One region of the Pelosinus fermentans DSM 17108 genome, then DNA from elsewhere that is predicted to be linked to it. Evidence: riboswitches for the same ligand, from Rfam matches in the RefSeq annotation. Region 1 holds a riboswitch; each other region holds the start of a gene.
What was found. A riboswitch is a leader RNA that binds a small molecule or an ion and turns the genes downstream of it on or off. The one in region 1 is predicted to bind cobalamin.
Positions count from the first base shown of each region.

Region 1 (10,367 bases):
AGCATATTCTCCCGGAGTGTCAATGGCTCCATCTGAAAACTGGATACTTTGGGTCTTTTCAGCTGACCGGACATCTTTTTGCAGCGTATGAATCAAAGATGTCTTGCCTGCCCCTATGGCCCCAACTAACATTACCTTCTGCATATCATGACTTCGTTTGTTTGGGACCACTAAATCCCAAACTATTGACTAATAAATTGGTTACTTGCTTAAGGGCTGCTTCCACATTGGATACGGTACCGACCAGTACCAGCGATCCTGTAAAACGGTCCATAAAGCCAATTTTTACATCTGCTGCTTTTGTTGCCACATCCGCTGCAATAATGGCAGCTTCACTAGGGGTAATGGTTAAGATTCCAATCGCCGAAGTGCTCTCTAACCCTAGCTTGTCACATAACTCCTTTTTGGGATTGGATATGAGATGGGCTAAGGTCACTTGTTTGCCTGGTACATATTCTTGAACCACTCTTACCTTTTCTTCCGACATACCATTTCCTCGCATTCCTTACATTAGTTTGACAATTATAACTATTTCCCGTTTTTAGTTTTTTACCTTGCATATTTATTGCTTAGCCACTGGACATAATTGCTGCATCCATCTCAACCATAATCTGGATATTTTTTTCACATTTATCTTGCAGGATTATTTTGTTTTTTTATTCAAATTTTTCTACCATAAAAGCAAAATAGGACTACTTTACCGTAGTCCTATTTTATCTTTCATAATCCTTTTTTATTCAGAATTATCTTTTATTCTTTTTTTGCTCTGATATGGAACTTTTTTGCATTCGTTTTTTTACTCTTGCTTGGTATTACGAATTTCATTTCGATATTGATTTGGTGTCATCCCCATTGTCTGACGAAATACACGGCTAAAGTAACTAGCATCTTGATACCCTACCTCTGCAGCAATTCGCACCGCCGTAAAATCGGGATTCTGCAGCATTTTCTTCGCTTTTTCAATTCTTACTTTCGTTAGAAAATCCACAAAATTAAAACCCTTCTCTTGTTTGAAAAGCCTGCTAAAATAAAACGGACTTAAATGCACCGTTTGGGCAACTTCTTCTAAGGATATATTCTTATGATAATTTTTCACAATATAATCGCATGCTTTATTAATGACTCTAAGGTTCATACTGCTTCTATTTTCAAGCATATTGTCCATAAAGTGATCCAAAGAAGCAAACATCCATGCCTCTACCTGTGTTTTATTATTACACTCATTCAAGTGATTAATACAATTTAAATTTAATAGTGTTAATTGTTCTACATTGGCACCACCCTCTACGGCTGACCGAGACAATACAATTAACAATTCCAGCACACATGCTTTAATCGTGTCCATATTAGCCTTACTGGCAAATATTCCATCTAACAATTCATGCAGTGCTTCTTTTGCTTGCTTTCGATCACCGCATCGCACCTTGTCAAGCACATTTCGCTCATAGTGAAAAGGATAGTTAAAAGGTCCTGTAGTCAGATAGGGTACATCCTCCACGTGAATGATCTGACTATCACCTAAATAAAATCGCTGCTGCTGGGCATGCAAAGCTTCTAAATAGGACTTATGAATTTCTCTTGGATCACTGTAATATCGCCCAATTCCGATGGTAATACTGATATTCATGGCTTGCGCAATACATTCTTGTATATCTACAGCAATTTTTTGGGCATTACTTTTTATTCTTTCTTCGCTTTCCACTTCAGCAAAGCCTAATAAAACAATCAAATTGTCACTGCCAAATGGGGTAACCAGTGCATAATCGCCAGCAACACTACAAATAAGTTTGTAAATTTTTTGTTTAATCATTTGCTTTTCTAATTCACTATCACTAGAGGTAAGCTGCTTAAAATTATCAACATCAATAACCAAGACAACACCAGGGTCTACTTTCATTCCCAAAAAACGTGATCGTTCTTGAAAATGCTCCATTTCTTTAATATTTCCAGAAATCAAATCATAGACAAAAGACATTTGAATAAAGGGGATGGCATCTTCTACGCTTTTCCGTAAAGAAGCTTCTTCTTGTTTTTTCCTCTTCAATTCATCCACTTTTTGAATGGTAAGTTCTAAGGTATGCATAATGTCATCCGGGCGAACAGGCTTTAAGAGATACTCTACGACTCCAATCGTTAATGCTTGTTTTGCATAACTAAATTCATCAAAAGCCGTAAGCATGATAATTACAGTATCAGGCGATAAAGCACGAATGCGCTTTGCCGCTTCCAGCCCGTTCATTTCCGGCATGCGGATATCCATTAAAACAATATCCGGTCTTTGCGCCGCAGCAATCTGAACAGCACTCTTTCCATCTCCCGTTTCGCCAATTACCTTTATGGCAGGACATTTTTGCGTAACAATAAAATGCAAGGCCTGCCTTTCTAATTGTTCATCATCTACAATCAATAATGTATACATTCTTTTCTCCTTGCTGCACTGCTCTTACATTGGACTGTAGGGAAGGCGGATGTAAATGCTAGTCCCTTCTCCTAGTTTGCTCTCCATCGTAAGACCGTATTCATTACCGAAGTAATGCTGAATTCGCTTGTGAACATTAATAATTCCCAAGCCTGTCGTCTGCCCATGAATTTGTTTACGTTTTTCTGCACGAAAAATAGCTGCAACTTCCTCGGATGATATACCAATACCAGTATCCCTGACAATGAGAATAACCTCTTCCTCCTCAAGTCGCCCGCTAATGTGAACCACCCCACCTTCCACCTTACTTTCCAGTCCGTGAATAATGGCATTCTCCACTAAAGGCTGAAGAGTCAGAGGAGGAATTTTTATTTCCATAATGGACGCATCCACATCAATATAGGTCTGTATACGTTCGCCAAAACGCATCTTCTGGATCAGCAAATAATCTTTAATGGATTTTACTTCTTGTTCTAAGGTTCTTAATATTTCTATATCCCGCAAATTATTACGTAATAAATCCGATAGAGCATAGACTACTTCCTGAGTCTGACTCGCTCCCTCCAGCATTGCTAAACGAGCTATAGTATTTAAGGTATTAAATAAAAAATGCGGGTTGACCTGAGATTGCAGTGCTTTTAATTCCGTAGCACGGAGCATTGTTTCTAATTCCGCCTTGGCCTTTATCTCTTTTACAAGGTGCTTGCCCGCAAGATTGGCCACACCAATTTCTACAATATAATTTGACATAATGTAGATTAGATCTGCTGCCGCCTTTATGCGTTTCTCCGGCACGACTTCCACGATATCAAAAAATTCCGATAATCGTTCTGCCTCCAGTCCCAAATCATCTGTACAGCAGAACATATTGCTTTTAACATCATCATCTTCCTGGAGCAAAATAACTTGTCCTGCGAGAAATGCACCAATATATTGATTCTCTACAACTATAGGAGCCGCTAGATCCGTCAAGCCAGCATGACATGTATACACAAAAGGTTTCTGATTACGACGCCCTCCCTTATCATCACATTGCACACATCGGGTTAGCCCTTGAGGAAGAGAACGAACATAGCTGCAAAACTTTGTGAAATTACTGGGTTTTGTAATCGGATTGCCTTCAGGATCAACAATCACTGCCGCCAATCCCGTTGCTTCAGAGAATTTATCTTGTATTTCTTGTAAAATTTGAGTATTGACAATTTCGCCTAAGGTAAATCGATTTAATGCTTGCACTCGCAATCCTCCCCTTATCAAAACTTCTATACTATATCATTTGTTGCTATCATCCAACAACCAAACCACTCCAAGACCCCCATCTTTGACAAGCGGGGCCTTAGAGCGGCTGCATCGTTTGATAATAGGGCTTAATACAGCTAATATGAAAAAATATCAGCTGTATTAAGCCTTCCTTAACATGATAAGTATTAGATAAAAGGGAAACCAGTTCCTGCAAACAGCAATATTTTACTATATTATAGCAAGCAAAGACGATGTATTATACGGCAGCAGTCTGTGCTGACGCGGGTTCACTTAATACAAAATCGGAAAGTCTTGCCATGTTCTGCATAGTGTATGACATGGTTTTCAGCATAGAGACCATTAGAATCGCGCCTGTCCCCTCACCTAAAGCCATGTTGGCATGAAGAATCACATCCTCTGCCGGAATATTCCCCAACAATAGTGAGTAAGCCATACCTGGTTCTTTTGACATATGAGAAGGAATTCCGTACTTTTCAATTGTATTGTCTATACGAAATGCACAGGCATAGGCTACTGCTGTGATAAATCCATCAATTACAAAAGGAACACCCAGTTTGGCACATTGCAGCATCCCAGAACAAATACCTACAATGTCAAATCCTCCTACACAGCGTAGAATTTCTTCGACTTTTTGCATTTTATTTTTATGACGCTCTACACCTTTTGCTACTATATTTCGCTTATGCTTTAAAAATTCGCTGCTGCTCAATCCAGCTCCATAGCCAACAATGAATTCCGGCGGCATTCCTGTAAGAGCATGTAAAACAGCCGACGAGGTTGTCGTATTGCCAATCCCCATTTCACCAAAAGAGAAGATATTCACTCCTTCCCGCTGAATAAGGTCTGCTACTACTTCTTTTCCAACCGCCCAAGCCCGATCAAATTCTTCTTGTGTCATAGCCTCTTCTTTCATAAAATTTTTCGTTCCAAAGGCTACTTTATGATGAATACCAGCTTCTTTCTCGTTATTAATACCAATATCAATGACGCTGTAAGGTATTTGATTACATTGGCAAAAACAGCTTATCGTCGCTCTGCCGTCTGCCATATTCTTGGCTTGCAGATAGGTAATTTCCCCAGGGTAATTGACAACACCTTCTTCAATAATTCCATTATCAGCTGCAAAGATGATATGATGCGGTTTCATCTCCGAGTGAATTTCTCCCCATGCCATTATTACTTTCTTGAGGTGTTTTTCTAATTTTCCCAAACTCTGAGGTGGTTTCGCCGCCCCATTCAGCAATTCATCCACTCTGGCTTCCAAATCCATATCTGCCCCTCCTAAAATTATAATAGATAAGAAAAGCGTTAACACATTCTTTGAAACATATAAAACAGAATCGAACCGCAGAGGCGCAGAGAACACTGAGAAAAGATAGATATTTAATTTTTTCTCTGTGTCCTCCGCGGATCTCTGTGCCCTCTGTGTTCAACGTTTCCTCCAATCGCTGATATTAAAAATCGAGTAAGAGGCTACCCATTAGTTGAGTAGCCGACTTCTCACACCACCGTACGTACCGTTCGGTATACGGCGGTTCAACAGAATTAGTGTACTAGTGAATACCTTTCACTTATGGTGATGAAGCCGATTTTCCTGAGGTATTCATTGGTTAACGTCCGAGAAAGGATTGGGCTATTGGCTGTGTGCCAGTAGCTCTTTCTTGTATTGGCGTATTCCCACGCTTTGCGGTTATCTATGCCATGAGCAACAAGATTATCGTGCTTCGTCCCAATTTTCTTCCATTGCTTCCACAAGCACATTCGAATCCTTCTTCTCAGCCATTCATCCAATGCTTTAGCTAGGGTTTTCATATCAGCCATTCCAAAGTAGTTCATCCAGCCCACAATGCACTGCCGGAGCTTTTCCGCTCTTTGCTCCATGCTCATAGCATTGCTTCGTCCTGTTATTTCCTTCAGCTTTTGCTTGAATTTCTTTACAGGCTTAGGGTGAACTCTAATTCCTAATCCACCTTTTTTGTGATAGAACGAAAAACCTAGAAATTTCAGCTTCCACGGCCTGTCTACTGTACTCTTTTCTTGATTGACTTTGAGCCTTAATTTTTGCTCAAGAAATCGCGTGATACTTGCCATGACCCGTTCTGCCGCTTTCCGGCTTTTGACGTAAATATTCTGATCATCAGCATAACGACAGAATTTTAAGCCCCGTCTCGTGAGTTCAGTGTCCAGTTCATTCAGCATGACGTTACTCAGAAGTGGAGAAAGATTGCCCCCTTGAGGACAGCCTTCCTCGCTCTCCTGTACCACGCCATTTATCATGACTCCTGATTTCAGATATTTGCGTATCAGCGACAGCACTCGGCTATCTTCGATGGTTTCTGAAAGCAAGCGCATGAGTTTATCGTGATTTACGGTATCAAAATACTTTGCCAAGTCGATATCAACTGTCCAGGTGTATCCTGCCTCGATATATTCCTTGCATTTTACTACCGCTTGTTTTGCACTTCTGCCGGGTCTAAACCCGTAGCTATTTGCCGAAAACTGCATTTCATAGATTGGGGTTAATATTTGAGCTATAGCTTGTTGTATCACTCTGTCAACTACAGTAGGTATACCAAGTAGCCTTTTCCCCCCGTCCGGTTTCGGTATTTCTATCCGTCTGACCGGCTCGGGCTTATAGGTCCCTTCTAGTATGGATTGCCTGAGTTGGTTGCCGTTTTGTTTCAGGAATTGTAAAAGTTCATTTACTGTCATTCCGTCGACTCCATGGCTTCCTTTGTTACCCTTCACTCGCTTATAAGCAAGATTCATGTTATCTCGGTGAAGGATTTTCTCCAGCAATCCACCGGCGTATTCATTGTCACCGTTTCTTCCTCTTTCGGGCATGGGAGAAATGCTCGGCACTCCTACATTACCTCTGAGTTCCACTCTTGTCTCCTGTAGGCAGCCTTCTTTGTGAAGTTGTCTGCTTTCTACGCATTTCTTCGTACCTTTCAAAATTCGGAAACCTCCTATTGTTCGGTCCTTCCCAGAGCGTATATAGCCGCTCTGGTAGTATGACCTCTGCTGACTTCTGACAGCTCAGTCGTACATTACTGCACGGGTTGCCGTTTTCAAATTCATATCCACAGCTTGACTGTCAGATCTCCCCAGGTAAGAACGCTTACTTTCACTCCACCTATCTGCTACATTTACATCGCCCGCTTCGGATAGTTTAGGGCTTCGTTTTGTGCGGCAAACTCACCCAGCTGACATATGCCTTGTATGTAGTTCGTCTTCCTCAGACCGGAGTTTTGCCGCCGACTTCCTTCAGATTCCACCTCGCGATGGACACCCTTGTCTTAGGCTAACGGTTGGCACTATCAACCCCCGTATTGGACTTTCACCAACTAGTAAGCGCCCATGCTGGGCACACCACAAAAATACCTAGCCCAAAAGGCTAGGTATTTTATATAAAAATCCCATCCTTCTGGCATTACCCCTTACGCGAGGGTAGATGACAGCCATAACAGGCAGGTCTCCTGACTTACGGATCTTTAAAATTCCTGCGCCTTCCTGGTTTCCCAGTGGCATTTGCAGGACTTTCTCCCCGATTACAGTGGCGCGACCGCGTCGTTTAAGGAATATGCTTCCCTTCCGAACTTCCCTATTCTCCTCTAGTTAAAGAGGCACCTGTTTGGTGGCAATTTATTCTGTTATCACAATAGTACTACAGTTTATCTCATTCTCCTATCCACTATTCGCAGATGAGCAATATAATCAAGTAGTTCGTTAAAAAAATCCCATTTAGCCTGTATCAAATATCTTTGACGTGCCAAGTGTCATTCACTAACGCTACTACTGCTCGATTATCAATATAATCAATTATATTGATTGCGGAGCTATCCTGTCGCATAGACCACATTTTATCTAAACCGATTCCCAATGCAGCACAAAGCAGTACTCTCATCGTTCCCCCATGGGAAACAAGCACAATGGTCTGCTCTTGATGCTTTTTGACACACTCTTGCAGTGCGTGAGTTACACGTTGTTTAACAACCTGAAAGCTTTCCCCTTGAGGCGGACCGATTTCACCTGGCTTAGAATACATTGCAGTTAAGATTTCTGACCAATCTGCCATAATTTCTTGATAGGTAAGTCCTTCCCAAATGCCAAAATTAATTTCACGAAACTCCGGCTTGGTTATAACGGGCAATTCATGATACTTGGCAATAGCCTCAGCAGTCTGCTGTGCCCGCAATAAATCGCTGCTATAGATTGCGCTTATTTTTTCCTTCGCTAAGCGTTTTGCTACTAAATTTCCTTGTTTTATTCCTCTTTCATTTAATGAAATATCGCTATGCCCTTGATATTTCCCCTCTTGATTCCAGGAAGTCTGACCGTGACGCACAAAAATTACCCGAGTCAAAGAATCACCTTCTTTCCGCTATGAATAAATAATGAATACCAACAAGGTAACAATTTCCGTCAGTTCAATCGTCGCCCCATATACATCCCCTGTTAAACCGCCGAGACGTTTACTGACATATTCAGAAAGAAGAAACGCAAAACCTATACCGATAACTCCACTTACGATTACAATTTTACCCAAAGGAATTAGCAGCAATGCTGCTAATATTCCGGCCACATAAAGGGTATACTTATGTGAAGATTGATAAAATGCCTTTCCTAGCCCTTCCGGCCTGGCATAAGGATAGAATGTAATCGGAATGACAACGGCTGTCCGTCCTACAATCGGCATAACTAAAACGGCTAAGGGTAACAACTTAGGATCCATATCCATAAGCAAAGAATATTTTACAAAGATTAACAGACAAAAAGACATTGCACCAAAAGCACCGACTCTGCTGTCTTTCATAATCTCTAACATTTTTTCACGAGGTTTTCCTGAAAAAACACCGTCAATGGTGTCCATTAACCCATCACAGTGTAAACCCCCGGTCAATATGATTTCAAACAAAATCAATCCGATTGCCAGAAGGTGCATCGGTATTTTTACTCCCAAAAGCCCTTGCGCTCCATATACAATCCCAGCTAAAATCAAACCAATAATCCCGCCAATAAGCGGGAAATATTTAACACTCTGACTAAAGCTATTTGGCGACCATTGGGTTTGTGCTTTGATTGGAATTCGTGTCAAAAATTGAAACCCGGTAATAAAATCGCCAATCACATTTCCAAACAAACTTTTTGCCTCCCTCATACCTTGCTGCACTTTCCATATAATAATCATTCCGTAACGTGAAGTTTCTTTCCTTCTTACATTTAGACATTTAGCAATTTTTTTTCGTAAGATGTTAATAAAATTCCATAGTCTGATTTACTCTTACAACTGGCAAAGTAAAATCATATATAGGTTCTCCTTTGTTATCTTGTATTGATTTATTGCTCAATCACCAAAACTAGCCATAATAACCCTTGCTGAAATAAAATAGCAATGTTATGGTTATTTTAACTACGCTGATATAAGGAGGTTAAGAAAAATATGAACAAAAAAGTCATTGAATATTTTATGACACCTATAAGTATTTTAGGCGTTGGCTGCTTGGATCAAATCGTAAACTATATAAAGCCTATGGCATTTCGCAAGGCTCTTATTGTAAGCGATAAAATACTAGTGGAAATGAAATTAATTGATAAATTAACAGATGTTTTAAAAAGTGCGGGTGTATTTTACATCATCCATGATGATGTTTCCCCTAATCCAACAATCCCGCAAGTAGATTATGGCTTAAAATTGTTTCAGGATAATGGTTGTGATTTTCTGATTTCCTTTGGCGGAGGTTCACCTCATGACTGCGCTAAAGCCATTGCTTTACTCGCAACCAATGGAGGGGAGATCAAGAACTATGTAGGACTTAATAAATCCAAAAAGACCTCTGCTCCTTTAATTGCCATCAATACAACTGCCGGCACGGGCAGCGAATTGACTCGGTTTTGTGTAATTACGGATGAAAAAAATCACATTAAAATGACAATTACCGATTGGCATGTAACACCGATTATCGCCGTAAATGATGCAGAACTTATGTTAGGAATGCCGCCCGGTCTTACTGCTGCTACAGGAATGGATGCATTGACTCATGCGATTGAAGCCTATGTATCTACCAATGCCACCCCTGTCACAGATTGTAAAGCTCTAAAAGCCATTGAACTGATTGCGGGTTATCTTAAAACTGCCTTTTCAAATGGCAGTGATATACATGCAAGAGAAATGATGGTTTACGCCGAATATTTAGCTGGAATTGCCTTTAATAATGCCAGCTTAGGCTATGTACATGCTCTAGCACACCAACTAGGCGGAATGTATAACTTGCCCCATGGTTTAGCCAATTCGATCATGCTGCCTTATGTTGTCGACTATAATCGCCATGCTGTACCTCATCACTATGCTGCCATTGCCCGTGCTTTAGGTAAGGATACTAAAGATCTATCAGACGAAGCTGCGGCTTTGCTGGCAGTAGCTGCAATTAAAGAACTAATTCAGGATCTTAAGATCCCTAAGACCCTTTCTGAAGTACGGGGATTTAATGAAAAAGATATTCCAACTCTTGCAGCAAACGCTCTCAAAGACATTTGCTGCGTAACCAATCCTCGCCAAGGTCCTCAGGAGGAAATCGAAGGCATCTTTAGATCCGCCATCTAAGGAAAATACAAAACTTATACTTGTAAAATATCATTTCCAAGATAATCCCTTTTATGTTTAATTTGCAAAACAATAATATTC
Region 1 is NZ_AKVN02000001.1:3,601,006-3,611,372, forward strand. Features, by position in the region: gene FR7_RS16715 (EutP/PduV family microcompartment system protein) at 1-144, opposite strand, end outside; gene eutS (ethanolamine utilization microcompartment protein EutS) at 146-487, opposite strand; gene FR7_RS16725 (response regulator transcription factor) at 797-2,419, opposite strand; gene FR7_RS16730 (sensor histidine kinase) at 2,444-3,655, opposite strand; gene FR7_RS16735 (nicotinate-nucleotide--dimethylbenzimidazole phosphoribosyltransferase) at 3,918-4,952, opposite strand; gene ltrA (group II intron reverse transcriptase/maturase) at 5,228-6,637, opposite strand; cobalamin riboswitch at 7,135-7,331, opposite strand; gene cobC (alpha-ribazole phosphatase) at 7,437-8,048, opposite strand; gene cobS (adenosylcobinamide-GDP ribazoletransferase) at 8,067-8,825, opposite strand; gene FR7_RS16755 (iron-containing alcohol dehydrogenase) at 9,126-10,286, shown strand.

Region 2 (9,785 bases), 140 kb from region 1:
AAGAAAATAAAAATAATTGTAGTATTAAAACAAAATGATACCATATAAAAAGGGCGAATTATGTCATATTTTGAAGAAAAATAAAAAATAATTTATTGCTAAGGGTTTTATGTAGAGATTGGTATATTTTTTACGATATCATCATAGAAGTAAATAGTGGGTTTCTAACGTACGGGAGGCGGCTGTTATGCTATCACCCAGTTTGGAAGATTATTTAGAAGAATTATATCGCTTTTCTTTATATAATGATATTGTTCGGGTTACAGATATAAGCCGAAAATTGAATGTATCGCTACCCTCTGTAAGTAAAGCGTTACGTAAATTAAAAGCTGGACAATATATAAATTATCAACGCTACGGCATTATTGATCTAACTGATAAAGGGAAAAAGACCGGAAATTTCTTAGTCGAGAGAAATAAGATATTGCAGGAATTTCTCACTTTGATTTGTGCTGATTGTGATATAGCAGCAGAGGCAGAAGCTATGGAGCATTATCTTTCCAAAGAAACGATCAAATCAATTCAATTGCTCGTAAAATTTATGCAAGATCATACGGAATATTATAATATTTTTTTAGAGCACGTAATGAATCAAGAAAAGAAGGAAGAAAAATGATGTACAATATCCCTATTCTTAGCAAATTTGAGAATAGGGATATTTTTTTATGACAACCCCATTCTCTTATTTCAAGTTCGCATAGATCATTTTTTTCTTTGCGGACAAGAGTCATAAACGCTTTCATGGAATCATTAAGCCACTTATTTTTATGATACACCAAAAAAGCATTCATCTGCACTTCTTTGTGGTTCGATTGTTTTATATGTTTTTAAGGATGCGTAGAGCTTTTCTTATCAATAATCATCATCCGTCTATACTAAATTGAGTAATCGTGCTGACTGGGCTACTATAAAGCATACTATGAACGCAATGACAGTAGGAATCAGAAATGTCAAAAAGGTCCATTTCTTGCTGCCTGTTTCTTTATAAGCGGATAGCAAGGCTGTGGTGCAAGGCCAGTGAAGCAGGCAAAAGAGCATTGTGCAGACAGCGGTTAACCAAGTCCAGTTATTATTGATGAGAATATCCCGCAGTTCTTCTAAAGTACCAAACTCCATCATTTGACCAGTTGATAAATAGCACATGAGAAGAATTGGCATAACGATTTCATTAGCAGGAAGACCTAGGATAAAGGCTAAAAGAATAAAACCGTCCAGGCCAATGGCGTAAGCAAAGGGCTGCAGCCAAGCTGCTAAATAACCAATGATACTTATCTCTTCTATGTAGATATTGGCAAGCATCCACGTAATGGCACCTGCTGGTGCTGCCATGATAATGGCCCGTTTTAGGACGAAGATTGTGCGGTCAATGAGAGAACGATAAAAAATAGCGCCTAATTGGGGTTTGCGGTAAGGAGGCAGCTCTAAGACCATCGAAGAAGCTTCTCCCTTTAGCAGTGTGTGTGATAAAGCCCAAGATACAGCAAAGGTTACAAAAATTCCTAACACAACTAAGCTCGTTACTACTAGTGAGGCTACTGCAATTTGTAATTCTGATACCACCATACCGCCCATAAAAATAGTGGCGATCGCAATCAAGGTAGGAAATCGTCCATTGCATGGTACAAAGTTGTTAGTCAGCACAGCAATTAATCGTTCACGAGGAGAATCAATGATACGGCAGGAAACGACGCCAGCAGCATTACAGCCAAACCCCATGCACATGGTGAGTATTTGCTTGCCGCAAGCACGGCATTTCTTAAACATATTATCGAGATTAAAGGCTACTCTTGGTAAGTATCCTAAATCTTCCAGCAGTGTGAACAAGGGAAAGAAGATTGCCATAGGCGGCAGCATAACCGCGATAACCCAGGCGAGGCCGCGAAACATACCTAAGACTAATATACCAGTTAACCAGGAGGGAGCTCCTGCTAATTCAAACCAGATTAAAAGCTGATCCTGAAATGCAAAAAGCGTGTCAGCAATCATTTGAGAGGGAACATTTGCCCCTGCAATCGTAATCCAGAAGATGACGCTAAGTAAAGCAAACATGATAGGATAACCAAATAATCGGGAGGTTAAAACGTCGTCTAGCTTATGATCCCAACTGCGTGAATCAGTGGAATTTTTACTTACGGCTGGCCCTGCTATCATTTCAGCGTTTTGATAAATATCAGATACAATTTTATCACCTAAGTCGGGATTACTGAGGCGGATTTTTTCCGCCTCAGTGCATATTTCCTCCAGGGTGATCATAGGTTTTATTGCAGCGCTCATACAGCAACCTCCTGTAAGCGTGTTGAATGCAGATCAAAATCAAGATATTGACTGATGCTGTTGATAAAAGCTTTATCTCCATCTAATAATCGCAGCGCTACCCAGCGAGGGTTGAGATTCGAGCCGATTAATCTTGATACTTTTGGCAGAAGTTGTTGAATAGCATTTTCCACTTCAGAAGAATAGTTAATCTGTCTGGGAGCTGGGGTGCAAAGCCCTGTAGACATTTCATATAACTTTTGACGCAGGGTGTCGAGACCTTTTCCATTACGGGCAGCAGTGGCAACAACTGGTACACCTAAATCTTTTTGTAAAGCAGAGATATCGATCTTAATATTTTTCTTTTCTGCTTCATCAATCAGATTGACGCAAACAATAATCTTCGGTGTGATTTCCATGACTTGCAATGCCAAATTAAGATTGCGTTCAAGGCAGGTAGCATCTAATACTACTAGTGTTGCATCCGGTTTGCCAAAACAAATAAAGTCTCTGGCAACTTGCTCTTCTACTGTATGGGCTAAGATCGAATAAGTGCCAGGTAAGTCGATCATTAAAAAAGAGCGATCGAGATACGTAAAACTTCCTTGAGCATTATCAACGGTTTTTCCAGGCCAATTTCCTGTGTGCTGATGTAAGCCGGTTAGCGCATTAAAAACAGTGCTTTTTCCTACGTTAGGATTACCAGCTAAAGCTACCGTAAATTGCCCAGGAGTCGTTGAAATTCCAAAATGCTCACTCAGAAATTTCTGATGTTCTTCAATCGTAGAATTGCTCATTCTCATTCTCCTCCTAAATTTGTTGGCTACAGTTATAACCAGGATTACATCGGATTCACATGAATTTGACTGGCGTCTTCACTGCGCAAAGCAATGAGAGTATCACGTACCATATAGGCTACAGGGTCACCTGCTGGGCTTTTGCGAATGCATTGGACAGGCGTTCCTGGTACCATACCTAAGTCTAGAATGCGGCGGCGCAGTAAGCCTTGTAAATTAAGGGATACGATCTGGCATACAGATCCTATGCCCAGTGTTGATAATGGAATTGTTGTTAATGCAGTATTCATTATAAATCCTCCTTTGGCAAAATGGTTTCATATTAGCCATGGCTAACATTTATAGGAAAAAATATGGTTAGCCGCGGCTAACATATAAGTAAGGGAATCTAATTTAGTATATGAACAGCAAAAGATTTGGTTACTTGCATTCACTTGATTAATAATATAAATATTTGACAGATGTTTTAATTATTGTTAAAATGATAATGATTATCAATAATTAAAAGAAAAATAAGATGGTTATGCTCATAAAACATATAAACATGAAGTGAATTTGTTTATTTAAGGTTTAAAAGGAGGAAGATGGATGTCTGTATGGGTAACAACTGATAACCGACAAGTATATATGAATGTAAGCGGTGATGTATTTGTAGAGCATCTTAATTTTCTGGAGCAAAATATGCTGAAGCATTTGCAGTATGGGTATCGGCGTATTGTGGTTAATATTAATAATATCGGACATCTTGATCATGATGGTATCCATGTTTTTCAATATGTGCGTGAAAAGATGCTAAAGCATGGCGGAGAATTGATTATTGAAGATGAAAAAGGGAAATTAGCCATTTAATTCATGTCGGATGGAATGACATCTTGCTTAATAACATGAGATTTTAAAGGGGATTTCCTCCGTTTATCTATTTATTGCAAAAAACTCCAACAGTTGACAAAGAGCGGATTCTATTGTAAAGTATCGATGAGAATGGCTATTACAATTATATATTGCTGGTATAGGTGCCCTTCGGGGCTTAATAGGGAAGTTTGGTTCAATGCCGACACGGTCCCGCCACTGTAATGAGGAGCAAACCCATGTTGTGCCACTGAGATGATATCTTGGGAAGGTTTGGGGGAGTGATGATCCAGAGTCAGGAGAACTGCCTATATAACAAATCACCGATATGACCTGCGAGAGATGGGGATGGGATTTATGCGAATTGTCGTATTGTTTTCTGCTTGCGTTTTACTCTCGGTTTATGCCGAGAGTTTTTTTATTTTATAGAGAGGAGAGGGTGATTTGAAGGGAAAAGAACTCGTACATCGTTTAATGCAGATGCTTATTACTCTTTTCGGTGTGAGTCTGCTGACATTTTCTCTGATGTATCTGTCACCGGGTGATCCGGTAGAGATGCTGTTGGAGGTAGCTGACACAATTGTTTCAGAGGATACAATTGCCGAGACGCGGGCACAGCTTGGATTGGACAAACCATTTCATGTACAGTATTTCCGCTGGCTCGCAGGTGTCTTACAGGGAGACATGGGCATGTCGTATTCGGCAAAAATGCCCGTAGCTGACCGACTCTGGCAAAGCCTGCCGGGAACTATGGTGCTTGCTGCCTCGGCGACGGTGACAATGCTTCTGATCTCGGTTCCGTGCGGGATACTATCGGCTGTATATCGAAACCGCCCGCTGGATTATCTTATTCGCGGCACTTCGTTTTTGGGCGTATCCATGCCGAGCTTTTGGGTAGGACTCATTTTGTTGTATGTTTTGGGGCTGAAGCTGAGATTGTTTCCGATAGCGGGCGGAGAGGTATCATTCGACAGGATGATTCTTCCCACGTTGACGCTGGCCATTGCGATGGCAGCTAAATATACGCGGCAGGTGCGTACAGCGGTTTTAGAGGAACTGGGACAGGAATATATCACCGGAGCACGGATACGAGGATTTCCTATGCACAAAATTCTCTGGCGCCATGTGCTGCCAAATGCATGCTTGCCGCTTATTACGCTTTTAGGCCTGCAAATTGGCTGGCTTCTGGGCGGCGTGGCTGTCATTGAGATGGTCTTTTCCTGGCCCGGACTTGGCAAAATGGCAGTACATGCCATTGAGATGCGTGACTATCCTTTGGTACAGGGGTTTGTTCTCTGGATTGCAGTTTTGTATATGGGGATCAATTTGTTGGTCGATATTTCCTATACGTATCTTGACCCGCGGCTGAAGAAAGGGGGATGCTGAATGGGAAATTTGACAAAGGATAAGTTCTTGTTCTGGCTTTATACATTTTTTGTCCTTTTGATTCTCGGCTTTGCAATTTTTGCGCCATGGTTGGCTCCTTACGATCCGTATGATGCGGTGATGCGGCATTCCCTGCAGGCACCCTCTGATGAGCACTTGTTTGGGACGGACAAGCTAGGGCGGGATTGTTTGTCACGTATTATTTATGGGGCACGCACTTCGCTGATGATGACGCTGTCGCTGGTCGCCGTGATAACGGTGGTGGGAACTTTTATTGGCGTGTTGGCGGGCTACATGGGGGGAAAGGTAGATACCGTACTTATGCGCATTGTCGATATGATGCTGGCTTTTCCAGGAATCGTGCTGGCTATTGCTATTGCCGGCATGCTGGGCGGCAATATCATCAATGCAATTTTGGCGTTGGCGGCGGTCAGCTGGACTAAGTACGCTCGTTTGGGGCGCAGCCTTACGCTAAAGCTGCGTCAGCGTGACTTTATTGCCGCGGCTGTAACAAGCGGGTCAAGACCGCTCCATATTCTATGGCGCCATATTTTACCCAATATCCTGCCGACAATTGTTGTGACGGCCGCGATGGACATCGGTACAATGATCATGGAATTGTCCGGGTTGTCCTTTTTGGGTTTTGGCGCGCAGCCGCCGACGCCGGAATGGGGTCTTATGCTCAATGAGGGAAGACAGCATATCCAAACAGCTCCTTGGCTGATGCTTTATCCGGGGGCAGCAATTCTGATGGTAGTAACAATTTTTAATCTATGGGGAGACAGCCTGCGCGATATCATGGACCCGCAGCGGGCAAATTGAATAAATACAGATGAGAAAGGATGAGATTTCTTGAAAAGATTAGGAAAGTTAACCTGGGTACTTATGATAGTGTGTTTGGCGGCGGTCTTTATAGCGGGGTGCGGCGGCAGCGGTAAAAAGGAAGCCGACACAAAGACTCTGAAAATTGGTGTAACCAACTTTGCCGATTCACTGGAGCCGACAGAAAATTATTTTGGCTGGGTTGTCATGCGCTATGGCATCGGGGAAAGCCTGGCGAAATTTGATGAAAAGATGAATGTACAGCCGTGGCTGGCTGAAAGCTGGCAGATCAGTGGCGACCACATGACCTGGACATTTAAAATTAGGGATGGTGTGAAATTCTCGAACGGTAAACCGTTGGATGCGGCTGCTGTTAAGGCATCGCTAGAAAGAGCTTTTGCCAAGAATAAACGGGCAGTAACGTTTTTTAAGTATAAAGAAATGAAGGCTGAGGGCCAAACGCTTACCATCTTTACGGAAAAACCGGAACCTAATATGCCGGGATTTTTAGCTGACCCGCTCTTTTTAATTGTGGATGTATCGGCTGAACCGGCACGTAATTTTGCAAAGGAAGGACCCATTGGTACCGGTCCGTATATGTGCAAGACTTTTGTCAAGGATAAAGCAGTTATGGTGAAAAACCCTTATTACTGGGACGGCGTAGTGCCTTATGAGACGGTTGAAATTCCATCCATAGATGATCCGAATACACGGGCAATGGCTTTGCAGTCTGGCGAGGTGGACATGGCGGTCAATATTGCAGCAGGTGACATTGGTCTTTTTAATGATGCGGCGAAGTTCCATGTTGACAGAATTGCCTCGCTGCGCACCGTATTAGCTCGGATTAATCAACAAGGCGTTTTGGGCGATCCGAAGGTTCGTGCGGCATTTATCAGTGCCTGTGATAGAAAAGTGTACAATGAGGTTATTCTGAAGGGAACCTTTATTGAAGGCAAGGCGCCAGTCCCGCCGTCAATGGATTACGGTTTTGATCAGCTCAAGGATCCGAACAGCTATAATATCGAACGTGCCAAGCAGTTGTTGGCCGAAGCGGGCTGGAAAGATGCTGACGGTGATGGTGTATTGGAAAAAGATGGTAAGAAGCTTACGGTGGATTTTGTAGTATACAACAGCCGCGCTGAACTGCCCATTTATGCTGAGGCTGTGCAGTCTGATGCGAAGAAGGTTGGTTTCGATGTAAAAATCAAGACGGTGGACTATAACTTAATCGATAAAATGGGGATTAACGGCGAATATGGCCTTTTAATTTCAAACATTACGACTGCCAATACCGGCGATCCGGAGATCTTCTTAAATTGGTACTGGAAAACAAATACAAACGGCGATAATCCGCAGAACGGCTCCGGTTACAGCAATCCTGCACTGGATGCGAAGTTTGCTGAACTTTCCACAACGTTTGACCGTCAACAGCGCCGCCAGCTAATTATCGATTGTCAGCAGATCATTATGAACGACGGGGCCGCTTTGTTTCTGGGCTATCCGGAAACAAACATTATTAGTTCAACCTTGATTGAAGGTGCCCAGATGTATCCGTCCGATTATTATTGGCTGACCAATAAGATTAAACCCGCTAAAAAATAATATCACATAAAGGAGAACTGAAATGTTGCTAGAAGTATCGGACCTTTCAGTATCCTATGGGGAACGTGAAATTGTCCGGAATGTTAATGTATCGCTTGATGAGGGCGAGGTCCTTGCAATTGTAGGCGAAAGCGGTAGTGGCAAAACAACGGTTATCCGCGCGATTCTTGGCTGCCTGCCGCATGAGGGGCGTGTAAGCGGCGGGAAAATTCTCTTTGAAGGAAAAAATCTATTGGAGAATACCACTGCTGAGTGGTGTCGCCTCTGTGGAACAAAGGCAACTATGGTTTTTCAAGACAGCGGCAGCATACTGGACCCTATCGCCCGTATCGGCAGCCAATTCATAGAGTATATACGTGAACACTCGCCGTTGACAAAAAAGGAAGCAGCCAGGGCAGCAGAAGATATGCTCAGAAAAATGCACTTGCCTAATACGGAAAATATTATGAACAGCTATCCGTTTGAACTGAGCGGCGGTATGCGTCAGCGTGTTGGCGTGGCAATGGCGATGGTTTTTAAACCGCGGCTTCTGCTGGCGGATGAGCCGACCTCGGCTCTGGATGTGACAACCCAGGCGCAGGTAGTAAAAGAAATGATGGAGATTTGCCAACAAGATAAAACGGCAATCATTATTGTTACGCATAATATCGGTGTAGCAGCTTATATGTCGGATAAGCTGATCGTTATGCAAGCAGGCGAGATCGTAGAATCCGGTAGAACGGATGAGATTATCGCCCGGCCACAGTCGATCTATACAAAAGAACTGTTAGATGCGGTACCGCAGGTTGGAGGGAAAAGCTATGTCAGCTGACAAGGAGACGATTTTAACAATTGAGCATGTCATAAAGCGTTTTCCAATAGCTGATGGGTGCATACTGACAGCCTGTGATGATGTTTCGCTATCCCTTTATCAGGGAGAAACCCTCGGCGTTGTTGGCGAAAGCGGCTGCGGTAAAAGCACGCTGGTAAAACTGATCATGCAGCTCCATACAACGACAAGTGGGGCTATCTGCCACCGGGGCGAGGATCTGACCCGGCTTACGGGAGAGCGTATGCGGCAAAGTCGTCGGCATATCCAGATGGTGTTTCAGGATCCCTCGCAGGCCTTTAATCCAAAGATGAAAATAAAAGATATCCTTTGTGAGCCGCTGCGCAACTTTAAGCTGATAAAAGACCGTGAGGCGGAAAAAAAGGCTGAAGAACTTTTGCGTATGGTTGAACTGCCGGAAGAGTTTGCCGACCGCTATCCCGGCAACATGAGTGGTGGGCAGCGTCAGCGTGTCGGGATTGCCCGAGCGCTGGCGCTTGAACCAGAGATCCTGGTTTGTGATGAGGCGACCAGTGCACTGGATGTATCGGTGCAGAAAAAGATTATAGAGCTTCTGGTCAGAATACAGCGGGAAAAGAATCTATCCATGATTTTTATCTGTCATGATTTGGCATTGGTATCTCAGATAAGCCATCGTATTGCCGTAATGTATCTCGGTAATATCGTAGAGGTGCTTGCGGGCGACGTACTGAATGAAGCGAAGCATCCTTATACGAAGGCGTTGCTGCAGGCGGTTTTTCCTGTAAAGAAAAAAGAGGGCACAGTGGTCCGGTCGCTGGAGGGAGAGATACCAAGCCCTCTTGACTTGCCGCCAGGGTGCCCGTTTCAGAGCAGGTGTCCGGAGAGCATAGAAAGATGCGGAAGAGAAAAGCCGGTGCTCGAGGAGCTTTGGCCAGGGCACAGTGCCGCCTGCCATTTATTAAAGCTGTAATCAGGGAAAAACGACATTTAGCAGGACATGAAAGGAAGGTTACGATGGACGCCCCAAATATAGTGATTCGCAAGATTGACAATAATGATATTGCCAGTGTGCAAAATTTCTTGTTAGGACAGCTGCAGGACCTCTTTTCCCAGGCTGGACAAAGTGCTATTACCGATGATGTCTGGGGACTGGCGAAGTTATATATTGAGCCTGACCGCAATCAAATGTGGGCTGCCTTCTCTCTTGAAGGCGCTGTTATCGGGACAATTGCGATTTGTGAGTATAATGACCGGATTGCCGTTCTGAAAGGACGCTATCCCGGAAA
Region 2 is NZ_AKVN02000001.1:3,740,187-3,749,971, reverse strand. Features, by position in the region: gene FR7_RS17405 (metal-dependent transcriptional regulator) at 188-616, shown strand; gene FR7_RS17400 (nucleoside recognition domain-containing protein) at 871-2,274, opposite strand; gene FR7_RS17395 (FeoB small GTPase domain-containing protein) at 2,271-3,050, opposite strand; gene FR7_RS17390 (FeoA family protein) at 3,095-3,340, opposite strand; gene FR7_RS17385 (STAS domain-containing protein) at 3,639-3,899, shown strand; cobalamin riboswitch at 4,045-4,225, shown strand; gene nikB (nickel ABC transporter permease) at 4,344-5,285, shown strand; gene nikC (nickel transporter permease) at 5,286-6,107, shown strand; gene FR7_RS17370 (ABC transporter substrate-binding protein) at 6,171-7,709, shown strand; gene FR7_RS17365 (ABC transporter ATP-binding protein) at 7,732-8,520, shown strand; gene FR7_RS17360 (ABC transporter ATP-binding protein) at 8,510-9,469, shown strand; gene FR7_RS17355 (GNAT family N-acetyltransferase) at 9,427-9,785, shown strand, end outside.
Region 2: it holds a riboswitch for cobalamin, as region 1 does, so the genes downstream of both, nikB (nickel ABC transporter permease) here and ltrA (group II intron reverse transcriptase/maturase) in region 1, are expected to answer to the same signal.

Region 3 (10,367 bases), 300 kb from region 1:
CTATGGAATTCTCAGACGGTTTGCCTGCCTGCTGCATGTAAATACCAACCTGTTCAATATTGTTGGCACGTTTTGCTTCAATGGATTTTGCTGCAATGGTATCAAAGGCCAGCTTTTCTTTCTTTAACGTTTCTAAGACCGCCTGGGAATTTTGAAAGGACAATGCAGCTTGGAGTTTGTTGATCTTATCATCGCCATATTTGCGATAGTTATCAAAGGTAGCTACGTCAGCCAAATCACCTGTGAAATTAAAACGACGCATAGCCACAGCCTCATTTGATACGTCTATGGCAAGTTCCTCAACCAGCTCAAGCTGATAGAGACTATCTCTCATGATTTCTTTTGAAGTTGAATTTAATTCACCCACTTGAAAATAAGTAAATGCACTCATAATAAATACTAAAGCGATGACCACCATAAATCCACTTAAAATTTTTATTCTGATTGTCATAATGAGAGCGCCTCCTTTTTTAAAAAAATAAAAAGTTACATATTAAGTTTAGAAAAAGACATTTATATATAAAAAAAGCTGGCAGTTGAGCCAGCTTTAATAAGCATGTACTTTGCTGTCGCAGCATTGCGACAAAATGTTTTGTATTAAATTGTACTATAACTATTATAATAACATAAATAGGAAATAGTCAATCTTATTCGTAGTAAATCATGTTAAATTATGCTAAAAATATAATATCGTTGCAGAAATATCTTAAAATTTTAGGATTGAGGCATACTATTAGGAATAGGAATTGTAAAGTTAGGTACTTTTGGACAGACTAAAATTGATGATTTTTGGTGTGAAAGGGGTTAGTTTATGCGCATCCGCTTGGGGTATGTAGCCATAGCTTTAGGCATTTCTCAAGGATCTCCCAATAAAACAACTACTGTCCTTAATTTAACTAAAATTAAGGACAAAAAGGATCAGCTTAGTAAACTCAGACGCTTGGCAGAAGAAAATTTAGCTACGCAGCTGCGTGTGATGCGTTATAATGCAGCTCATCACATTCAAGTATTTCGGATTACTTCGCAGCTAATCCCTCTAGCGACTCATCCCGTTGCCTTTGGGTGGGATTATTGTGAGGATTTTCGCTCAGAATTGCTTGCCATTGGTGATATTGTAAAAAGGCATGGATTACGGGTTAGCGCTCATCCCGATCATTTTACGATTTTGAATAGTCCACTTGAACATGTAGTAGAAGCGGCCCTTGCAGATTTGCGGTATCATGTGAATCTTTTTGAGGCTATGGAATTGGGAGCCGAATCTAAATTAGTGCTGCATGTAGGGGGATTATATAAAGACAAAGTGCAGTCAATCGAACGTTTTAAAGTAATATTTCAGCAGCTTCCTGATACTATTCGGGAACGGATTATTATTGAAAATGATGATAAATCTTATACTGCCAAGGATGTACTCACTCTTTGCCAGGAGATAAAAGCACCTATGGTATTAGATGTACATCATGATCATTGCTGCAATGAAGGAATACATCTTGAAGATATTCTGCCAGAAATATTTGCAACTTGGGGAAGTCAGATACCTAAAATTCATTTTTCCAGCGCAAGAGAAAGCGCAAATAAAAGAGCACATGCGGATCATATTGCTGTGGATGAATTTTTGAGATTTTTAAACATAGCGAAGAAGTGCAGCCGTGATTTTGATGTTATGATAGAAGCAAAAGAAAAGGATTTGGCACTATTTTCCTTAATGGAAAAGCTAAAAGAAAATTCTGGAGTAAAGGTTATCAACGAAGCTGAGATAGAATATTAGCTTCAAGTTTTTTTCTTTGTATTTGATTTGAAAATCCTTTGACATGTTGTCGAAGAAGATGATATCATGATTAAGAATTACAGAATATTATGCTTTTACAAACAATTAAATAATAATGAAATAGGTGCCCTACGGGGCTTAATAGGGAAGTTCGGTGCAATGCCGACGCGGTCCCGCCACTGTAATAGGGAGCAAAGCCATAGGTGCCACTGGGGTAAGATCCTGGGAAGGCTGGCAGAGCAATGAACTAGAGCCAGGAGAACTGCCTATTTGACAATCACCGTTACACCCACGAGCGATGGGGAGGCGATTAAGTATCTAACATTGTAACCTATTTCTTCCCGGCGCAGCGTGCTGGGATTGTTATGGATATAAAAGATAGTACTTATGTCTGTCTCCTGCTTATGTGGGAGGCATTTTTTTGTTCGGCAAAGCATAATCAAGGAGGTGTTTTCAGCAGAATTAACAAGTACATATATGGAGATAGGTGCCCTACGGGGCTTAATAGGGAAGTCGGTATGATGCCGACGCGGTCCCGCCACTGTGATGGAGAGTGAGCCAAGTTATACCACTGAGAATCAATTCTTGGGAAGGTTTGGCAAGCAATGACCCAAAGCCAGAAGAACTGCCTATCTAACAGTCACCGTTTTACCCACGAGCGATGGGGAGGGGATTTATAGGCATCTTTTTATTTAGATTGCTCTTTTAGTCTGCCCTCCCCATGCAACCCGAAATTATACTTATATATAAATAGCAGCATGAGGAGTGAAAGTATTTTGAAGAGAAATGTAACTAAAAAGATGATTGCGGCGTTAGCCTTAGGATTTATGGTCATGCCCTGTGTACAAGCTGAAGAGGATAAGAGTTTTGAGTTTGATCCAATGATTGTAACGGCCTTGCGAGGAGAAAGCAAAGAGCTGGATACCCCTGCAAATGTAACGGTAAAATCCGGAGATGAACTGCGAGCCACTGGAGCAAAGACTGTCATTGATGCATTGCAATTTGTGGAAGGTATTAATATTTACTCCCAAAATCCATACGGACAGTCCGCAGGGAGAATGAGCAGCGAGCTTGTTATGAGAGGCATAAAAAAAGGTACGCTGATCATGGTAGATGGTGCCCCAATTAATATGAATGGTATGTTCCAGCTTGATAATATTCTGCTGGAGAATGTAGAAAAAATAGAGGTTGTTAGAGGACCAGGATCCGTTATGTATGGCAGTGATGCTTTTGGCGGCGTTATTAATATTATGACTAAGAAACAAGTGAATAATTCCATTACCGTTTCCACAGGTAATAAAGGGCAGCAAAATTATAATCTTAATTTCCAATCAGGAAAATTAGCATTTAGCAGTTCATTTGTTGATACAGGAGAAGTGAATAATCTTACTAAAACCGTGGATTCTAACCCTGCTAAATCAACATATGACAATTTTCTTGGAGGTGAAAAGCAGAGTTTTAATGCTACTTATCAATTTAATGATAAAATGACATTATATTATACCCATACCGAAGATGAATTGAACAAAGAAAGAAGAAGCCTAATGACAAAGAAGGTGACTAGTTTATATAATGATCAGGAAAATCTGGATCGAATTAATTTTCAGTATAACGATAAGGATTGGAAAGCTATGCTTTATGGTTCATTCCGCGATCTCGATTACACTACTAAAACCGTCAGCACAGGAGCCTATGCTTCCAATATCAATTTAAAATCATCAAAATATGGACTGGATGCCAATAAATCATGGGATGATCAGCAAATACACTATTTGGCAGGTATTACACTAGAGCAGGAAAAATATAAAACAATAGATTTTGTAAAACCAGAAAATTCAAAGGGAACTTATGAACGAACAGTTACGTCTCTTTATACCCAAGGAACTAAGGATTTTAATGAAAATAAAAAACTGATTTTAGGTCTTAGGGGACAACATGCCAGAACAGAGAGCGGTGATGAGTACAATCAATTTTTACCACAAATACAATACAATCAAAAGTTGAGGCAGGATAGTTCCTGGTTTGTCAATGTCGGAAAAGCTTTTCGATTACCGACTCTTACTGAATTGCATACAGGTACAACCAGTAACTTTACATCTAATTCTAATTTAAAGCCAGAAAGTGGATGGACGTATGAGACTGGTTGGAAAAAAGAAAGTCAAATTGGCACGCTAAAAACAACTATCTTTATGATGAATATTGACAACCATATTGATACTGATTCTTCAAAGATGTTTCAAAACTTTAGCAAATTTAAAAATGAAGGAATCGAAGTCAGCTGGCAACAAAGGTTATCAGATAAATATAGTTATACTGTTGGCGGTGTTTATGGTAATCCACGAGAAAAGGATGCAACAGGTGAGTGGATTCGAGCATATAGCCGCATTCAGGGAAATCTCACACTTCGCTATACCTTGGACAAGCTGACAGCTAATTTAGCGGCTAACTATACTGCTGATCGATCCAATAAGGCACTAAATGCTCTGCCAGTCAGTCTGATGGTCAATTACCAGTTAAAACCTGAAACTGCTGTATTTGCTACCATAAGAAACGTGTTAAATCGTAATGATGTAACGACAAATAGTAGCAGTTACTATTATGCAGCGCCGCGAACTGTTGAGTTTGGTGTAAAACATTCATTCTAGAGGATAAGGTTAGAGTGTAACAACTAACAAATTGATCTAAAAAATAGAAATCACCTGAATGTTGTGTTGTCTTCAGGTGGTTTTCTTTTCATAAAAGAATTAAATCTTTTTATGAGATTATAATAATCATAAAAAACATGATAAATCATTTAAATAATGAGGGATTATCGTGAAGTATAAAATGCTATTAATTTTTCTTACCGTTTTTTTTATTTTTGGCATTATGGGATGCGCTCAGAAGCAGAATGGGGGAGTGCCAGCAACTGGCAGTTCCAATTATCTTAGTATTCAAGATGATGCTGGACGCCAAGTGATATTACCGAAAAAACCAGAGCGAATTGTACCTCTTTCTCAAAGCTTGGTAGATCTGCTTTATGCTGTTGGCGGGAGCGCAGCAGGCAGGCCCAGCTCGCGGACAGGAACTTTACCTAAAGATATGCAAATCCTGCCTGAAGTAGGCCATGTTGCTAATATAAATACCGAGAAGGTAATGTCCCTGCAGCCCGATTTAGTAATTGGATATCAGGGACTGCATGAAAAAAACATTCCGATTATGGAAAGCAGTAATATCCCCTTCATAATAGTAAAAATAAAAACCTATGATGATGTTATCAAGAATATTAATCTTTTTGGAGGTATTGCAGGCAGGAGAGAGCAAGCTCGAATCGTTGCAGACCAAATGAACCAGCGAATAAAAAAAGTAGTGGATCAGCTTCCTTCAACTTCCAAGAGTGCAGTGATTCTCCATGCCACTGGCAACAGTGTAACAGTACAGCTGGAAAATAGTATTGCCGGGGATGTGGCTAAGATCATTAAACTGAAAAATGTAGCAGCGGATAGTATACCTTTAGATGGAAATCCAGAATCCACGCCTTACAGCATAGAGAAATTAGTAGAAAAAGATCCTGATATTATTTTGATTACCTTCATGGGTGAAAAAGCTGATATTGAGAAACGGCTAAAGCTGGAGGTGGAAAGCAATCCTGCCTGGAATGGTCTTCGAGCGGTGCAAAATAAGCAAGTTTTTTATCTTTCCATGGAATTATTTTTACTAAACCCAGGAATACGTTATGATGAAGCAGTTGCGTATATGGCAAAGATTGTGTACCCTGAGACATATGGTATTATTCAATAGACTGGCTGAGAACATGAGGATGAGGAGGATACCATGAAAATAGTTATATTAACCGTTTCCAATGCGGCCTTAGCAGATATCGTACATGTGCTGCGAGATATAAATAAGGAATTTCCGGATGCTTTACAGCTGAGTTTATTTTATGCAGCCAAGCATTTCCATAAAGGAGAAGCAGAGCGAATTTGTCAAGGAATTCAACATGCGGATTTTATTCTCCTGGATTTGATGGGAGCCTCTCGTGAATACGAAGAGCTTGTTATTGAAGCCTGCCAAGAAAAGACTTGTCAGATTCTTCCCATTGGCGGTGATAAGGAAGAAATTCGCAGACTTCTCAGGTTAGGCAGCTTTTCTGGTAAAGATATGCAAAATGGTATGCAGCCAAGTGCTCGTGCATCTCTTGATTCCATGGTGCGCATGTCCAATATGGCAGAAAAGCTGGGAAAAATGCTTCCTGTGGGGAAATTGAAAGATATAAAGAACTATATACAAATCATTAAATATTGGAAAAATGCAGAAGAAGAAAACATTCGAAATATGTTGTATTTGATTGGAAGAGATTATGGTAAAAATCGAGACTTTCCTAAGCCAAAAGATCCTGTAGGAGCAGAAGATACTGGGATTTTTGATCCAACGGCATCTCAATATTTTTCCAGCGTAGCAGAATATCGGTGCAGCAGTAATTTTGATGAACAAAAACCAACAATTGCTCTGTTATTTTACGGACATAACTATCCAAACCGAACAAGAGGCTGTGTGGCTGCTTTTATGGAGAAATGCAAATCTTTTGCAAATCTATTACCCATTGCCTTCGCTCGTACAACCAGTCGCGATATAGCGAAATTAAGAGATATTTTATCTGTGCAGACAGAGAAAAAAATAGATCTTGTAGTAAGTTTTCTGGCTTTTCGATTAGGGGCAGGCCCCATGGGGGGAGATGCCGAGTCTGCTGTACAACTGCTGGAAGAATTAGATGTTCCCTTTATGCATCCTTTTTTTATGTCACGCAGAGAAATGGCAGAATGGGAACAATCTCCCCAGGGAATCAACTCTACAGAATTTCTGATTCAAATGATGCTTCCGGAACTGGATGGCTGCATAGAGACAATACCCATAGGAGCGCTGGCTTCTGCTGTTTATGACGCTGATTTGGAAATCAGGATTCAAGAACTTACCTTAATTGAAGAGCGAGCCAATAAAGTAGTAAGCCGTATTCAAAAATGGCTGGCTCTTCGCCATAAGCCAAATAAAGAAAAAAAGGTAGCAATCATTTGCTATAACTATCCTCCTGGTGAGGATAATCTCTTTGGTGGAGCCTTTTTGGATACCTTTGTTTCTGTAGAAAAAATACTGGGAATGTTACATAGAGAAGGATACCAAGTGGAACCGGTTACAGAAGCTGCATTGCGTGAAACCTTTACAGCAGGCAAATTAGTGAATTCTGGACGTTGGGGAGAAGAAACTGCTGATGTGCCTTTTATTCGTTACCCCAGTAGAACCTATCGCCAGCGATTAGGCAGCACCAAGTGGAGTGATGAACTAGTCAGGCAATGGGGGCAAGATCCAGGGGAAATTATGAGTGAAGCCGAAAATTTATTAATCCCAGGAAAAATATTTGATCATATTTTTGTTGGACTGCAGCCCTCCCGGGGGATACATGAGCAGCCTGAACAATTTTATCATGATAAGGCTTTACTGCCTCATCATCAATACATTGCATTTTATCAATGGCTAAAGGACGAATTCAAAGCCGATGTGATTATACATGTAGGTACTCACGGTACATTAGAATTTCTGCAAGGTAAAGAGTGTGGGATGTCAGGTGATTGTCTGCCGGATTATCTTTTACAGGATCTGCCTCATGTTTATTTATACTATGCTGGCAATCCCGCAGAAGCCATGACTGCCAAACGTCGGTCTCATGCCGTATTGGTAAGTTATCAGTCGCCTCCTTTTACGGAAAGTGAGCTATATGGTGATTTGGCTGAATTAGAAGGATTCATTCACCAGCGGCAAGAAGCAGAGCTCCTTGATCCTAGTCGATTACCCGCTCTTGAAAAGCTGATTTGCAGCAAAGCAAAGGAGCAAAATCTTCCATGCAATATAGAAGAATTAGAGCACGAACTCTATCGCATGAGACGCTCCCTGATTCCACGAGGATTACATGTTTTTGGACAAGGATTCAGCCTCGATGAGGCCAAGGATTTTGTGAACTTTATTTTGCGTTATGATCGCGGGGAGCTGCCAGCGTTGCAGCGCATTATAGCTCAGGATGAGGGGCTGGACTATGATCAATTACAGGAGCAAGATCAGGTGCTGATCCTTGCTTCACTGGATCAGAAGTCCAGGATGATCATAAATGGCTATATCGAGAAGCGTTCCATATCTAAAGGGTTATTACAAGATCAAAGAGTAAGAAAAAGCTGTGAAGCAATATTGGAATTTGGAATGGCTGTCTTTAAAAATAGTAGAGAGTGCCAAGAAGAAGGCGGCTTGCTCAAAGTGCTGGCGGGCCGTTACTTACCCGCTCGCCTGGCAGGAGACATGGTCAGGAATCCTGATATTCTGCCCACTGGATATAACTTGTACCAATTCGATCCTCGTTTGGTTCCCAGCGCGATTGCCATAGAACGAGGTGCCAGAATTGCGAAGAATACGTTAGAGCAATACTGGAAAGAACATGGCTGTTATCCTAAAAGTACAGCTATAATTTTATGGGGACTGGAGACATCTCGTACTCAGGGAGAAACCTTAGGGCAGATTCTTTATTATTTAGGCGTGAGTGTGGAGCGCAGGAAAAATCAATTTTCTCCTTCCTTTATCATTATTCCTCAAGAGGAATTGGAGCATCCGCGCATCAATGTAGTGATCAATATTTGCGGATTTTTTCGTGATATGTTTCCTATGCTGATTGGAGAATTGCACGATGTATTCCAAGCAGTAGCGGAGTTAGATGAGAAAAATGAAAACAATTATCTCAAAGCGGCTTCATATTCTCTTTATAAAAATTTACTGGGAGAAGGATATTCTTCTCAGGAAGCAAAAGAACTGTCCTGCGCTCGCATATTTGGGCCTGCAGAAGCGGAATATGGGAGTAAAGTATCTAAAATGATTGAGCTAAAAACATGGGAAGATGAAAAAGAACTAGGTCAAACCTATACGAAAAATTTGCAGCATGTATACAGCAAAAATTATCGGGGCAAGACCATTGAAGGCCTCTTCAACAGCCATCTAGCGGCGGTCGACATTGTATCTCAGGTTCGCAGCAATCATGAATATGAGGTTACTGATCTTGATCATTATTACGAGTACTTTGGAGGACTGTCTAAATCCGTTGAGACAGCTAAAGGAGAAAAAGTAAAAGTATACATTACGGATACCACAGGAGAAAAGGTTCAGACCGAAACAGTAGATAAGTCCATCGCCCGTGGTGTACGCACCAGGCTCCTAAATCCAAAATGGATTAATGGAATGCTGGAACATTCTTATCATGGAGCGCAAAAAATAAATGACCGATTTGAAAATATACTGGGATTAGCTGCGACTACCAATCAGGTTGAGAATTGGATTTTTAGCGACATGTATAAAACCTATGTTGCTGATCCGATCATGCGCCAAAAGATGGTAAACAATAATCGTTGGGCTTATTTCAGCATGCTGGAAAGACTGATGGAATGCAACAAAAGAGGATATTGGAAACCAACTGATGAAGAAATGAAAACATTACGACAAGCCTTTCTCCAGGTCGAAGGAGATATTGAAGAAGAGATATAAACAAGGTCTGGATTTCATAGTGAAATCCAGACCTTGTTTATAAGTAAAAAAGTTATTGCGACAGAGAGGAAGGCGCGGACTGCTCACAGGTCAAATCTTTCGCAGCGACTTCAACATCGTTTGCATAGTTAAGTCCCCATTGGCATAAAGTAGCTAATATAGGCAAAAGACTTTTTCCGGCTTCTGTAAGGGAGTATTCTACTTTAGGGGGGATCTGTGTATAAATGTAACGATGTACAAGTCCATCCGCTTCTAAGTCTCTTAATTGCTGTGTCAACATTTTTTGGGTGATTTGCGGTAAGGTTCTTTTCAGTTCACTAAAGCGCAGTGTATTTTCACCTAAATGCCAAAGAATCAAGGATTTCCATTTCCCACCAATGAGATCTAAGGTTAATTCCATAGAACATTGGTATTGAATATTTTTGAATTGAATCATATTATTTCACTCCTAATGACATAACAGTATAAAAAAAGATACTACCTTGCGAATAAGTGCGTACTTGTTTTAGCCACTTTTATTGTCTAATATTATATCATGAAAAATATTTTCGGTATAGGAAAAATAATATTGCTATTTTGGGTCTAAAAAGAAGGAGGTAACAATATGAAAAAGTCATTAGGTGCAAATACGTTCGCTATGCCATCTCCCGTGTGGGTAGTGGGTTCTTATGGCGAAGGTGGTGAGCCTAATATCATGACAGCTGCTTGGGGCGGTATTTGTTGCTCCGCTCCGCCGTGTGTGGCAGTATCCTTACAGAAACCGCGGGCTACATATCAAAACATTTTAAATCACCAAGCATTTACCATCAGTATACCCTCCAGCATTCATTTAGTTGAAACGGATTATGTAGGGATAGCCAGCGGAAAAAATTCAGATAAATTTTCAGTTGCAAAGTTAACCGTTGTTAAAAGTGATCTTGTGGATGCTCCTTATGTGCAGGAATTTCCTTTAATATTAGAATGTAAGTTATTACAAGCAATCGAACTTGGCATGCACACACAGTTTATCGGAGAAATTGTAGATGTAAAGGCAGAAGAACATGTGCTTGAT
Region 3 is NZ_AKVN02000001.1:3,896,627-3,906,993, reverse strand. Features, by position in the region: gene FR7_RS17980 (methyl-accepting chemotaxis protein) at 1-451, opposite strand, end outside; gene uvsE (UV DNA damage repair endonuclease UvsE) at 812-1,765, shown strand; cobalamin riboswitch at 1,871-2,049, shown strand; cobalamin riboswitch at 2,234-2,412, shown strand; gene FR7_RS17970 (TonB-dependent receptor plug domain-containing protein) at 2,542-4,410, shown strand; gene FR7_RS17965 (ABC transporter substrate-binding protein) at 4,580-5,545, shown strand; gene bchH (magnesium chelatase subunit H) at 5,579-9,316, shown strand; gene FR7_RS17955 (winged helix-turn-helix transcriptional regulator) at 9,369-9,752, opposite strand; gene FR7_RS17950 (flavin reductase family protein) at 9,921-10,367, shown strand, end outside.
Region 3: it holds a riboswitch for cobalamin, as region 1 does, so the genes downstream of both, FR7_RS17970 (TonB-dependent receptor plug domain-containing protein) here and ltrA (group II intron reverse transcriptase/maturase) in region 1, are expected to answer to the same signal.